2 regions of the Rothia sp. HMSC072E10 genome follow, and region 2 is predicted to be linked to the other one. Evidence: riboswitches for the same ligand, from Rfam matches in the RefSeq annotation. Region 2 holds a riboswitch; the other holds the start of a gene.
The links. A riboswitch is a leader RNA that binds a small molecule or an ion and turns the genes downstream of it on or off. The one in region 2 is predicted to bind S-adenosylmethionine.

Region 1 (7,368 bases), on a different contig from region 2:
GCACGGCGTAGACCCGGAGAACGTGACCTGGGGTTAAGCCCCCCCCAGGCTGACCCCAAGCTGAAGAGGCCCAAGAGCTATGCGTGAGCATCCGGGCACGAAAATACACCCGGTTCCCCCCATCCGGGGAATACCGGGCGTTCCATGCTGCGTTAGCCGTCGCTACTAGCGACATTCCTATTAGGCCGCATCGCCCAGTTGACGGCGATGCTCCTGAATACGGCGGTCTAGGTGCTCAAGATTCAGCTGCAATCCGAGGATTTCGTTTTCAATCTTCACTCGGGCACGTTCCATCACCTCGATGGAGAGAGCGTGGTCGTGCGGGTTGCTCAGAATAGTGCGGATGTCAGCAAGACTCATTCCGGCCTGTCGGCAGGTGGCAATAAACCGAGCCGAAGAGATGGACTCTTCGTCAAATACGCGATTTCCGTGAGCATCTCGGGGCACCGCGATTAACCCCTCTTTTTCGTAATAACGCAGGGCGTGGGTGCTCACCCCCAACTGCTCTGCTACCTCTTGAATACTTGCCACGGATTACATGCTAGGAGGTTAGAGCGGGTCTAAAGCAAACTGAGCCGTCTTCTCTTTTCGGGCCCCAAAAAGCATGTTCCCGAGGATCTTGAGGCGGGGCACCGCGCCCCTTCCAGCGGAATATATTTACCTGACTAGTGCAAATACTATTTTTGGTGGAACGACCGCGTGCCGCCGATCCCTCACGTAGAAGGACCGGCGGCACGCGCTCCGTCATGAACGGTGTTTTACCGATGTTCTCACCTGGTGGAAGAGCCTATGACGACACTATGAGTACCCCCGGAGTTCCCCGTCCACCGCGGAAATTCTCGGGCAGGCCCCGCATCGGCAAAGCGGTTCTCAGGCGGCTATGCCACAGTGCGGTACAGGCTCGTAATGGATTCGAGAGCCTCGCGTTCGCGAGTCTTCTCGTCCAGAGGCTCATCCTCGGCCGTGCCCAGGGCGCAAGCCAGGATGCGTTCCACCTGCTTTGCCTCGATGAGGAAGCCATCGTGGCCGTGGTTCGACTCGATGATGTTCACCTCGACCGGGTTGGGCAACGCCTCCGCCAGGCGATGCGACTCGTGCGGGAAGAACAGGCGATCGGTGTTCACCGCGGCAATTGTCCACTCGCAATCGGTGCGGGCCAGCGCCTGCGAGAGCGAGCCGCGACCGCGCGCCACATCGTGCGAGATGAGGGCCTCGTTGACGGCCAGGTAGCTGTTCGCGTCGAAGCGTTCCACCAGCTTGTTGCCGTGGTGATCCAGGTAGCTCTCGATGGCGTAGCGTCCGCGATGCTGGCCCAGCAAGCCGCCCTCAACGCTTTCTCCGCGGTTCTCCTCGCGGCCGAAGCGGTGCTCCAGCTCGGCGGGGCTGCGGTAGGTGGTGTGGGCGATGCGGCGGGCCAGGGCGAGGCCCGCGGCCGGCGCGGGGCCGTTGTAGTAGTCGCCGCCGGCAAAGTTCGCGTCGGAGCGAATCGCCAGGTTCTGCGTGTGCGCCCAGGAAATCTGCTCGGCGGTGGCCGAAGGACCGGAAGCGATGACCGCGCATCCGCGCACCAGCTCGGGGTTGGTTGCGGCCCATTCTACGGCGCGTGCGCCCCCGAGGGAACCGCCGATGACGTAGCGGAAGCTCGTGATGCCCAGGGCCCGGGCCAGACGCGCCTCAGCACGCACCGAGTCGCGGATGGTGACGAGCGGGAATCGGGATCCCCAGTGCTCGCCGGCGCCCGGGTAGCCCTCGGGAATGATGCTGGCCGGACCGGTCGAACCGTAGCAGCCGCCCAGAATATTGGGGGCAACGACGAAGTATCGGTTGGTGTCGATGACCGCGCCGGGGCCCACGATGCCCTCCCACCAGCCGTCGGATTCGATAGCGCGGATGAGGGGCGCGGGCATATCCGGGGTGGGCACGCCGCGGGAGACATGCGTGTCGCCGGTGAGTGCGTGCAGGATGAGGATGGCGTTATCGCCGGTCTCGTTGAGGGTACCCCAGGTTTCGTAGCCGATGGTCACCTGCGGCAGGGTGATGCCGGATTCAAGTTCAAAATCACCGATGGCCAGCTGACGCAGGTAGCCCTGCGCCTCGGGATGTTCGGTGCGGGTGCCCGCCACGGGAATGGGGGCGGTCACGGGCTGGGCAGTACAGGTTTCGGGGGTGGTCTGAGCGGTCATGGGTCCCTCCGGTGGGTTGTGCAGAGCTGTCCGCGTCGCGGCGGTAAGAACGCGTCGGCCAGTTAGGGGCGGCGGGTCAGAAACGGCAAAGATAACGGATGCGGGGTAATCCCCCGCGGACGGGCTGAGGGGTGCCGGGTGGCGCCTCCTCGGCCCGTCCGCGGGGGCGGGCCGCCGCGTTTAGGAGAGGGTGTCGAAACCCAGCTGCAGGTCGGCAAGAATATCGTCGATGTTCTCGATGCCGACGGAGAGGCGCACGAAGTTCGGGTACACGCCAATCTTCTCCAGCTCCTCGGCGGACAGCTGGGAGTGGGTGGTGGAGGCCGGGTGAATCACGAGCGAGCGCACGTCACCAATATTGGCCACGTTCGAGTGCAGCTTCAGGGCGTCCACGAAGTCGCGGGTCTGCTCCAGGGTTGCGCCCTTGAGAGTGAAACCGACGACCGCGCCGGGGCCCTTGGGCAGATACTTCTGTGCGCGCTCGTACCAGGGAGAGGATTCCAAGCCAGCCCAGATAACACGGTCGACCTGCGGGTTGGCTTCGAGCCAGCGAGCGACCTTGGTGGCGTTCTCGATGTGGCGCTCGATGCGCAGGGAGAGGGTCTCCAGACCGATGCCGATGTTGAAGGCGTTGGTCGGCGAGATGGCGGCACCGGTGTCACGCAGCAGCGAAACGCGGGCCTTCAGAATGTAGGAGAGGTTCGCACCGAACGCGGAGTCCTTGCCCAGATCGCGTGCGTAGACCAGGCCGTGGTAGCCGGGGGCAGGCTGGTTGAACTTGGGGAACTTCTCGGGGTCTGCGCCGTAGTCGAAGTTACCGGAGTCCACAATCACGCCGCCGATGGAGGTGCCGTGGCCGCCCAGGTACTTGGTGGCGGAGTGGACGACCACATCCGCGCCGTGCTCGATGGGGCGCAGCAGGTAGGGGGTGGGCACGGTGTTGTCCACGATCAGGGGCACGCCGTTTTCGTGGGCAATTGCGGCGATGGGCTCAATGTCGAGCACGTCGTTGCGGGGGTTGGGCACGGACTCGCCGTAGAACAGCTTGGTGTTGGGGCGAACCGCGGCGCGCCACTCGTCGAGGTTGTCAGGATTCTCAACGAAGGTGGTTTCGATGCCGAGATCGGCGAGGGTGTACTTGAGCAGGTTATAGGTACCGCCGTACACGGAGGGCGAAGCGACCACGTGGTCACCGGCACCGGCAATGTTCAGGATTGCGTAGGTGATGGCCGCCTGACCGGAGGCCAGCAGGAGCGCGCCGACGCCGCCCTCGAGGGAGGCGATGCGGTTCTCGATAACTTCCTGGGTGGGGTTGTTGAGGCGGGTGTAGATGGGGCCCAGCTCGGCGAGAGCGAAGCGGTTCGCTGCCTGCTCTGCACTGTCGAAGACGAAGGAAGTGGTCTGGTAGATGGGTAGTGCCCGAGCTCCCGTTGCGGCATCCGGTGCCTGTCCCGCGTGAATCTGGCGGGTTTCGAACTTCCAACCGGCGGGGTTGGCGGGAGTCGGGACGGTAGTGTTGTTGCTCATGCTTGGCTCTCCTAAGGGGATAGTTAGGGGGCCGCATGCCGAGCGGTACAGGAATCGTCGTTGAGTTGTCCTGTCACGATTGATGTACCGGATTCGGTCACATCGGTCCCGCGCTTGCGTCACGCTTGTGCGTAACGCCCGGTCTTCACCCAGGGCACCCCACCGCGGAGGAGGGTTGCCGGCCAGCTAGCTGGGGCTTGTCGCTGGCGCTCTTGACCTGTCATTAGGGTGTCATAATCGGTTGCGCGGGGTCAAGGGTTTTAGGAGTGCGCGACACTTTAAGACGCTTCATTGCAAAGATGACGTTTTATGAATTGCCTTTGCTCTGACCTCATTTTAGGGGTTCGCATACTCTCAACCCGATTAGCCGAGTCAGGCACCTGTAGTATCCGCAGCAGATTCACCCCATTGGCCTTGACCCGGTGGTAGTCCAACAGAGTCTAAAAGACCGGGGAAAAGATTCTCAATCACGCTGTCTCGGCGTGTAATTTTACGGTGCGTTCCCAGCACTTCGGTGTGCATGAGCCCTGATTCTCGGAGCACTTTGAAATGATAAGACATCGTAGATTTGGCGATTCCATAGTCAAAATCACCGCAGAACTGTGGCCCGTGGTCTGCGATACGGGCGAGAACATCTCGTCGAATGGGGTCTGACAATGCGCCAAGGACACGATCCAACGTCACGTCATCAGAGGTGGGGTGATACAGCCGTTCCTTACCCATAACCACGCCTTTCCGGGTTTTTCGCATAACGTATTGAGCCTTCATGACTCTGTGACAGAATATTACATCTTGGGCTTGCCCTCTAGCATAATATAGATTTATTCTAATTTCGACGAACATAGAAATAACATGAAAGGATGCACAATGAGTTCTCACAATACATCTCATCAGCTACCTCAAAATTCTGAGGCAACCATGCGGCTTGTATCATTCAGCACTCTCTTTGTCATCGGCACAGATACTTTTCTCACTGCCCCTCTGCTTCCGCTACTCAGCAAGGAGTTCAACACCAGCACAGAACAATCAGGGTGGTTCGTCTCTGCATACGCTTTAGGGTATGCAATTTTCGCACTCATTGCAGGCCCGCTGTCAGACCGCGTTGATCGCAGGCGCATTATTCTTACCGGGTCCATCGGCTTTACGCTTTTTACGGGCTTATGCGGTTTAGCATGGGGGTTTTGGTCTCTTTTTACCGCCCGGTTTCTTGCGGGAGTGTTCGCTTCTCTGATCTCACCGCAGATTTGGGCATCTATCCCCATGACAGTGCCGAAACAAGCCATTATTAAAACTATGGGATATGCAACGGCTGGACTTGCCATAGCCCAAATCGCCGGTATTCCTGTAGGTTCTTTCCTCTCCACTTATGGATGGCAGATACCATTTTTTGCAATCGCCGCAGCGTCTCTTCTTCTCTTGGGTATACTCTATTCACGTTTTCCCAGCATTCCCCCTGTGTCTGCAGCGCAAGATGGAAATTTTCTGACTCCCTACCTGCACGTTTTAAAAGCCCCTTCACTTTTGCTATCCCTCCTGGCGTACCTGATTTTCCAGACAGGAGTATTCGCATCTCTATCTTTCATAGGTTCATGGTTCGCGCGAGACTTTGGGGCATCGCAGACAACCATCGGTTTCGCCATGCTTGTAATCGGATGTGGCAACGCTCTAGGCTCCCTCACAGGGTCACGATTCGTCGCACATATAGGTACGCAGAAGACTATGCTCATGGGACTTATGGCACTCAGTATTGTGTATCTCTCGGCGTCATTGACAGCTAATTTCTGGACTGCTTTAGGTATTTTTACTCTTGCACTTTTTCTCGGAGGAATTATGCTCCCCGTCCTCATGGGAGAGCTACAAAGCCATACCGCTATAGCTCGCGGTACTGTATCATCCCTCTCAAACACGGCAATGTACGCTGGAACAACTATCAGCGGTGCCGTTGGCGGTACATTACTTACGCAGTTTCCGGGGTATAGCGGTATAGCCGTCATGAGTGCATGTGCAGTCGCAATTTCTCTTGGTGTCTATGCACTTGGTGGGGCATTCCGATCGAATAACGGGGGATCGTTTTAACTTCTTCGAATAAAATCAAAAAAAATTTAATCACAGCATTCCGTGAGCCGTGCTACACTGATGGAAACCTTGAATCTAGGAGTGATGAGGTATGACCTCCCGCTAAAGTCGCACCGGCTCGCGGAATGCCCGCCCAGATGGTGGGCTCTAAAAAATTTCAGAAACAACCCTGCTTTGGTTCGATACATTTCAGGAGCGCATAGTGTGCGCTTGGGATACCAAAGTTCTGAGGGTTTCGTTGTTATACCTTCCGCACCTGCAGTCGGTGACTTGGGATTATTCGGGCACTACGTAGTGCCTCTCTCACGACTATTCATCTCACCCGTCCCACGTATTGCAGGCCTGCGAACACCATGCTCAAGCGGCTTCGGGTGACTAAGCACCGCAAGGTTTTATCACGATGTCTACAATTCTTGACGCGGCACGGCTTCGCCGCGTCTTTGGCACAGGCGAACGTGCCTTTACCGCCGTCGACCGGGTGTCGCTTCGCGTCAGCTCCGGTGAAATTCATGCCCTTCTCGGCCCCAACGGTGCGGGCAAAACGACGACCGTGCAGATGTGCTCGACCCTGCTCACTCCCACCGGCGGTAGCCTCACCGTGAACGGCGTTGATGCTATCGCTCACCCGCAGCGGGCGCGCCGTCACGTGGGTCTCGCGTTGGGCGGGGAGAACGGCTTCTACCCACGCGCCAGTGCCCGCGATAACCTGCTGTTCTTCGCCGATATTGCGGGGGTTTCCGGGCGGGCTCGACGACACGAGGTGGAGCATGCCCTAGCCCGTGTAGAGCTCACCGACGCCGCCACGCGGCCCGTCCAAGAGTTCTCCCGCGGCATGAAGCAGCGCCTGCATATTGCCCGCGCCCTGCTCGGCTCCCCCGCCCTGCTCCTGCTGGATGAGCCAACCAACGGGCTCGACCCCGATATCGCCCTGACCGTGCGTACCCTCATCCGGTCTCTGGCGGATGAAGGTACCGCCATTCTGCTGACGAGCCACCTCCTCGGCGAAATTGAGGATCTGGCGCACACCATCACCGTTTTGGGCGCCGGTTCCGTTGCGGTGAGCGGCACCCTCGAGGACGTTGCCGCGCACGCAGGTATTGCCGCCACGACCGTGGTTCAGGTGGACCCCACTGCTACCGAGGGCATTGATACACTACGCGGCTTCCTCGGCAATAAGGCGGCGGTGCTGTTTGCCCCGCGCGGTTCCGGTTGGGAGCTGACCCTCTACTGGCACGGCGAGCGCGCCACGTTCGAGGCGGGCGAGGCGCACCGCATCCTGGCGGAGGGGCTCACCGCCTCACGCATTGGGGTACGGACCGAGCCGTACACTCGCCCGGCAACCCTGGAAGAGGCATACCTGGCGATGGCGGAGGGGCTCAAACGATGAACGCTCAGACACGGCGTCCGGTAGAGTCCCGGCAACAGCGCCGAGGGTACAACCTGTGGCAGGAGTGCGCCCGTCAGCTGCGGCTCATGGGCTTTAGTCTGCGGCAGTTCCTGACGGTCCCCTACTTCATCCAGCTACTCATCAGTACGGTACTCGGATCGGTTATTATTCAGGCGCTCGCCGTGCACGCGGCGG
Region 2 (6,737 bases):
GCGAAACCGGCGGCGCAACAGTACACACCGAACAACATCAACGGATCCTCACATGTCTGAACCTCAGAAGGCGACAGCGCCCACCAGCGCACTCGACCGCTACTTCAAGATTTCCGAGCGTGGCTCCTCCATCGCCGCAGAATTCCGCGGCGGCCTCGCCGCATTCTTCGCCATGAGCTACATCGTGGTGCTGAACCCCCTCGTCATCGGTACCGGTGCTGACGCATCCGAACGCACCCTCGGCATCGCACCCGTCGCGGCTGTGACCGCGCTGGTTGCCGGTGTGATGACCATCCTCATGGGTGTTATCGCCAAGCAGCCTTTCGCCATGGCGGCTGGCCTGGGCGTGAACGCGCTACTCGCCTCCACCATTGCCACCACCCCGAACCTGACCTGGGCAGACATCATGGGCCTGGTCGTTCTCGCCGGTCTGATCATGACCGTTCTGGTGCTCACCGGCTTCCGTACCGCGGTGTTTGAGGCGGTCCCCGAGTCGCTCAAGACCGCGATCGTGGTCGGTATCGGTTTCTTCATTTCCTTTATCGGTCTGGTCGACTCCGGTATTATCCGCCGCATGCCTGACGCAGCTGGCACCACCGTTCCGGTGAGCCTCGGCGCGGGTGGTCACCTGCTCGGCTGGCCCACCCTCGTCTTCCTCTTCGGCCTGTTCTTCACCATCGCCCTGTTCATCCGTAACGTGAAGGGCGCGATCCTATGGGGCGTGCTCGCCTCCACCGCGCTGTCCCTGATTCTGGAGGCGGTTGTCCCCTCCGGTTCCGTGAAGAAGGCTGCAACCGGCTGGTCCCTGAACGTGCCCTCCCTGGCTGACCTGAAGTTCACCACCCCGAACTTCTCCCTCATCGGTTCCGCTGACCTGTTCGGCGCGTTCACCCATATCGGTCCGCTGGCTGCTTCGCTGCTGGTGTTCACCATTCTGCTGTCCGTGTTCTTCGACGCGATGGGCGTTTCGGTGGGTCTTGCCGCAGAGGCTGGCACCATGAAGGACGGCAAGGTCGAGGACATCGACAAGGTCCTGCTCGTGGACGCTTTCGGTTCCGTTGTCGGTGGTGGCGCATCCGGTTCCGCCAACCAAATTTTCGTGGAGTCCGCCACCGGTATTGGTGCGGGCGCACGCACCGGTTTCGCAAACATTGTGACCGGTGTGCTGTTCCTGCTGGCGATTTTCATCTCGCCGCTGGTCACCATCGTTCCCTTCGAGGCGGTCGCCCCGGCTCTGGTCGTGGTCGGCTTCCTGATGATCCGCCAGGCCGTGAACATCGACTGGACCGACTGGGGTCTGGGCATCCCGGCGTTCTTGACCATTATTTTCATGCCGCTGTCGTACTCGATTGCGAACGGTATTGGTGCCGGTTTCGTGTCCTACACCTTCATTCGCCTGGTGCAGGGCCGCGGCAAGGATGTGCACTGGCTGATGTACCTGGTCTCCGCAGTGTTCGTGATTTACTTCGGTATGGGCATCATTAACGGCTGGACCCACTAAGTCCGCTAACTCCCGATAATCGCCTCTTTGAGGGGCATATACGAAGAATGGCAGAATCGTTCCGGTTTCGGAATGATTCTGCCATTTCTTTATCTGCCCACCCGCACTCAGCATGTACGAGAGGCAGGGAAAGTTACGAGATTTAGCGGACGTCTCCATCCACGTAGAACCAGGCGCCGCCCACCTTCTCAAAGCGCGACAGCTCGTGCATACTGCCCTTCACCCGCTCCTCCACAGGGGTGCCCGGCACCGACCGGTAATACGCAACGAACTCCACCGTGCCGGAGGCGTCAAAGGGGCCGCCCGAAGAGCCCAGAATATCCAGGCGGTACCAGCGGATACCATCCTCCAGCTCCAGGGTGCTCGGGCGGGTACTCGGATGCCAGCTCGCCAGCAGGTACGCCGCATCGCCGGTCGCAAAGGCGGTAAAACGCGAGCGCATCAGCTGCTCCGGCGCGGGGGCGGTCAGCGTTCCGGAGGCGGCAAACTCGCCCAGGAACCTGCCGCAGCAGGCGCCGTACACCTCGCCGCTCGAGCAGGGGCAGCGGTCGTCATGATTCAGTTCAGTCATGCCAACCAGTATAGGGAACGCGCCGCGCCAAGAAAGCACAGCGCAGAGAAACGCCCGCTCTGCCGGGGATACAAATCCTCCAGCAGAACGGGCGTTCTTGTTTTCAATCGTTAAGTTTGAGCGAACCTACACGGCACGCATCAGCGGCACCGCTTATTCAGCGATTGCGCGAGCCGGGGTGTCAGCCGCGGAAGGCTTGCCCACGTATGCGCCGCGGTACTTAGCAGCCGGGTGGGAGTCAGCAACCTTGGTGTGGCCCTTACCGAAGATGTTCTCACGCAGGGTGTTGCCCTCGTACTCGGTGCGGTAGCGGCCGCGCTTCTGCAGCTCGGGAACAACGTACTCGATGAAGTCCTCGAAGGAGCCCGGGGAGACGTGGTACGCCAGGTTGATGCCGTCCAGGCCACCCTCGTCGATCCAACGCTCCAGCTCGTCAGCAACCTGAACCGGGTCACCAACAATGACCTCGCCCATGCCGCCGAGGGTGGTGTGCTCAGCGATGTCCTTGCGGGTCCACTTCTTGTCTTTCGCCTGCAGGGTGAAGGGGGTCAGGAAGGACTGAATCGACTCGGTCTGCACGTAGTTCAGGACCTCGTCCTCGTCGAACTGGGACAGGTCAACACCGGACCAGCCGCCGACAATAGCCTGTGCAGAGTCGAGGTTCACGTACTTCTTGTAATCCTCGTACTTTGCCTTTGCCTTCTCTTCGGTCTCATCCACGATGACCGAGAGCATTGCCAGGATCTTCACGTCGTCGCGGCTACGGCCCTGCTCCTCGACAGCGGCGCGAATACGGTCGGTCACAACGCGGGTCAGGTCCGGGCGCAGGGCGCTGATGAACACAGCCTCGGCGTGCTTACCGGAGAACTTCTGGCCGCGGCTGGATGCACCAGCCTGGAAGATCACGGGGGTGCGCTGCGGGCTCGGCTCGGTCAGGGAGATGCCGGGCACGGAGAAGTACTTGCCCTTGTGGCCAATCGGGTGAACCTTGGAGGGGTCAGCGTAGATGCCGCGCTCGCGGTCCTTGATGACTGCGCCGTCTTCCCAGGAGCCTTCCCACAGCTTGTAGCAGACGTCCAGGAACTCGTCGGCGATCTCGTAACGCTCGTCGTGCGGGATCTGGGTGGGCAGGCCCTGGTTCTCAGCAGCCGAAGGCAGGTAAGAAGTCACAACGTTGAAGCCGACGCGGCCCTCAGTGAGGTGGTCGAGGGAGGCGTAGCGGCGAGCCAGGGTGTAGGGCTGCTCGAAAGTAGCGGCAGCAGTCACACCGAAGCCGAGGTGCTCGGTCACTGCAGCCATTGCAGAAATCTGGGTTGCGGGGTCATTCACGGGAACCTGAGCGGCACCCTCGATAGCGGGAGCGGCAGAGTTCTTGTACACGTCGTAGATGCCGACCACGTCAGCGATGAACACGGCGTCAAACAGGCCGCGCTCAAGGGTCTTAGCCAGGTCAGTCCAGTACTTGATGGTGTTGTACTCGGTTGCGCGGGAGCGCGGGTGACGCCAGAGGTCGAAGCTCTGGTGACCGATGCAGGTCATCTCGAATGCGTTAACTACGATGCGCTTCTTCTGCTCAGCCATCGATTTTCCTTTCGCGAATGATCGGGGGGACGATCGGGTTTGTGCCCTGCACCCCGCGCGCCGCCTCCTGATGCCTTCTGCGTTCGGTGGTGGCCTTCGTGCAGGTGGCGCGTTCGCGCCGTACTTGCCTCGTAACGTTGAGGCCAGATCATCATCTGGGGCACCCCGCTACGGGAGAGGGTTGCCGCCCGGCCAGCCAGAGCTTAGCGCCGGGACTCATGATCTCGTGGTTCCGAGTCTACGGTGCGCGCGGGAGGGAGAGCACGTTTGTGACGAAAAAATCTTTTTGTGACGCGGGACCGAAATATTTCGTGATAAATGCGAAATAAAGAGTCATAGAAATTCATACGCGCCCGCAGGGTTGATTGAGGCGTGGCACAGCCCATAGGGTGAGTAGAGCAAACCATCCAGAGCGACCGAGAGACCTGGCTCCACGACGTCGCAGCAACCGATAGCGGCTTCCCCACCGCCGGTGCTAACGCCAGGAACGATGGAAGTGACTATGACACTCAACAGTGCAGTAACTCCCGGCGCATCCGAATCCTCAGCGAACCGGCACGCCGTATCCAGTGCCGCAGTGCCCCTCGTCTTCGATGCCGTTGGCCAGTCCTTTGCGGTACCCGGCGGAACCCACGAGGTTCTGCGCGAGGTCACCTTCACCGCCGAACCCGGCGAAATTATCTCGGTGATTGGCTCCTCGGGATGCGGCAAATCCACCCTCCTGCGTGCAGCCGCCGGCCTGAACCGCATCACCGCCGGCACCGTGCGCATCGGCGAGAAAGCCGTGACCGGACTCGACCCCCGCGTGGCCATTGGTTTTCAGGAACCGCGACTGCTCCCCTGGCGCACCGTCGCCGACAACGTGGCGCTCGGCCTGCCGCAGGGCACCAAGAAGGCCGAGGGCGAGGCGACCGTGACCCGCCTGCTGAGCCTGGTCGGCTTGAGCGAGTACGCCGACCACCGCCCAAAGGAAATTTCGGGCGGCATGGCGCAACGCGTCTCCCTGGCCCGAGCGCTCGCCCGCACCCCCGGCGTGCTGCTGCTTGACGAACCCTTCGGCGCCCTTGACGCGCTGACCCGCATCAACATGCAGGATTTGCTGTTGGACGTGCACCGCCAGGATCCGACCACGATTCTGCTGGTCACCCACGACGTGGAGGAGGCGCTCTACCTCTCCGACCGGGTCATCGTGCTCGGTAAGGATACCCCGGAGGGCCCCGCGACCATTCAGCGCATCGTGACCGTTGACCGTGCCCACCCCCGCGACCGCGCGGATGCAGAAATCACCGCGTTGCGTAGCGAACTGCTCGCCGAGCTCGGTGTGGAGGAAATCGCGGCCTAAGCCGCCGCAAGCCCTCTCGGTATTAGCGCCGTCTAGGGTATATAACCAATTAGCTATACCCTGCGGGCCGCGCTCCTCATCTCATCACATCATCATCTTCAGAAGCGAAAAGAACCATCATGACTTTCTCCCCGTCTCGCCGTACCGCCCTCAAGTCCCTGGCCGCAGCCGCCGCCTTCGCAACCCTGCTCAGCGGTTGCGCCGGTGAGGGTTCCGGCTCCTCCAACGCCTCCGGTGCAGCCGGCGGCGGCAAGGACACCGTGACCATTGACTACGCCACCTACAACCCGCTCTCGCTGATTATCCACAAGAAGGGCTGGCTCGAGACCGCCCTGTCCGCCGAGGGCAAGAAGGTTGAGTGGGTCAAGTCGGCCGGCTCGAACAAGGCCAACGAGGCGCTGCGCAGCGGCAACATCGACGTCGGTTCCACCGCGGGCTCGGCGGCGCTGCTGGCCCGCGCGAACGGCTCCCCCATCAAGGTCATCAGCCTCTACTCGCAGCCCGAGTGGTCGGCGCTCGTCACCCGCAAGGACTCGGGCATCACCAAGGTCACCGACCTGAAGGGTAAGAGCGTGGCCGTCACCAAGGGTACCGACCCCTACTTCCTGCTCCTGCAGGCCCTCAAGCAGGCCGGCATTTCCGCCTCCGACGTGAACATTCAGAACCTGCAGCACGCCGACGGCCGCACCGCCCTGGACAACGGCCAGGTCAACGCGTGGAGCGGTCTGGACCCGATTATGGCTGCCGCCGAGGTGGAGAGCGGCGACGTGCTCTTCTACCGCAACCTGGACTTCAACACCTACGGCTTCCTGAACGCCACCGAGAAGTTCATTCAGTCCAACCCGACCGCCGCGCAGGTCATCGTGGACGTGTACGAGTACGCTCGCGCCTGGGCCAAGAAGAACCCCGAAGAGGCCGTGAAGATTGTCGAGGAAGAGTCCGGCATTAAGCACGAGACCGCCCAGGTCGTCATGGACCGCACCCACCTGGACATCGACCCGGTTCCGGGCGCCAAGCAGGTTGAGGTACTCAAGGGCGTTGGCCCGATTCTGGTCGAGTCCGGCGACGTCCCCTCCCAGTCCGACGTGGACAAGGCCCTGAACAGCATCGTGGACGACCAGTTCGCGAAGAAGGCTGACAGCGCCGCAGTCGAGAAGATTGCCAAGGCGGTGGAGAAGTAATGACCGCCGCAACCATTGCCCCCGCGCAGGAGAGCGCGGCCAAGCTCCCGACGCCGAAGCTTCCCTCGAACCCCTTCGCCGGCAAGCAGTACCTGGGCCTGATCCTGCCCCTGGCGCTCATTGCGCTCTGGTATATTCTGAGCACCAACGGCGTGTTCACGCAGGTCCAGCTGCCCTCCCCCGACCGTGTGGTGGGCGCCGGTATCGAGCTGGCGCAGCGCGGTGAGCTGGCCAAGCACGTCGCGATTTCGACCCAGCGCGTGCTGATTGGCTTCGGCATCGGCGCGGTACTCGGCCTGGTGCTGGGATCGCTGATTGGCCTGTCGACCCCGGTGCGCGTGTTCGTCGCCCCGACCATCGGCGCTCTGCGCGCGGTCCCCTCACTCGCGTGGGTCCCGCTGCTTTTGCTGTGGATTGGCATCGGCGAGAACTCGAAGGTGACCCTCGTGGCCATCGGCGCGTTCTTCCCCGTGTACACCACGGTTTCCGCTGCCCTCGCCCACGTGGACCCCAAGCTCGTGGAGATGGCCCGCGCCTTCGGCCTGAAGGGCCTGCGCCTGT

Region 1: linked by a shared signal. The riboswitch ahead of HMPREF2944_RS03630 (bifunctional o-acetylhomoserine/o-acetylserine sulfhydrylase) and the one ahead of HMPREF2944_RS01075 (LLM class flavin-dependent oxidoreductase) in region 2 are both predicted to bind S-adenosylmethionine.

What each region holds. Positions count from the first base shown of each region.
Region 1 covers NZ_KV814488.1:74,806-82,173, reverse strand. The annotation lists gene HMPREF2944_RS03645 (MerR family transcriptional regulator) at 1-37, shown strand, start outside; gene HMPREF2944_RS03640 (MerR family transcriptional regulator) at 181-531, opposite strand; gene HMPREF2944_RS03635 (homoserine O-acetyltransferase MetX) at 879-2,183, opposite strand; gene HMPREF2944_RS03630 (bifunctional o-acetylhomoserine/o-acetylserine sulfhydrylase) at 2,364-3,710, opposite strand; SAM riboswitch class IV at 3,816-3,928, opposite strand; gene HMPREF2944_RS09000 (ArsR/SmtB family transcription factor) at 4,083-4,433, opposite strand; gene HMPREF2944_RS08995 (MFS transporter) at 4,578-5,786, shown strand; gene HMPREF2944_RS03625 (ABC transporter ATP-binding protein) at 6,187-7,173, shown strand; gene HMPREF2944_RS03620 (ABC transporter permease) at 7,170-7,368, shown strand, end outside.
Region 2 covers NZ_KV814481.1:77,655-84,391, reverse strand. The annotation lists gene HMPREF2944_RS01085 (NCS2 family permease) at 53-1,501, shown strand; gene HMPREF2944_RS01080 (YchJ family protein) at 1,644-2,072, opposite strand; gene HMPREF2944_RS01075 (LLM class flavin-dependent oxidoreductase) at 2,226-3,653, opposite strand; SAM riboswitch class IV at 3,769-3,877, opposite strand; SAM riboswitch class I at 4,054-4,150, shown strand; gene HMPREF2944_RS01070 (ABC transporter ATP-binding protein) at 4,156-4,995, shown strand; gene HMPREF2944_RS01065 (aliphatic sulfonate ABC transporter substrate-binding protein) at 5,115-6,176, shown strand; gene HMPREF2944_RS01060 (ABC transporter permease) at 6,176-6,737, shown strand, end outside.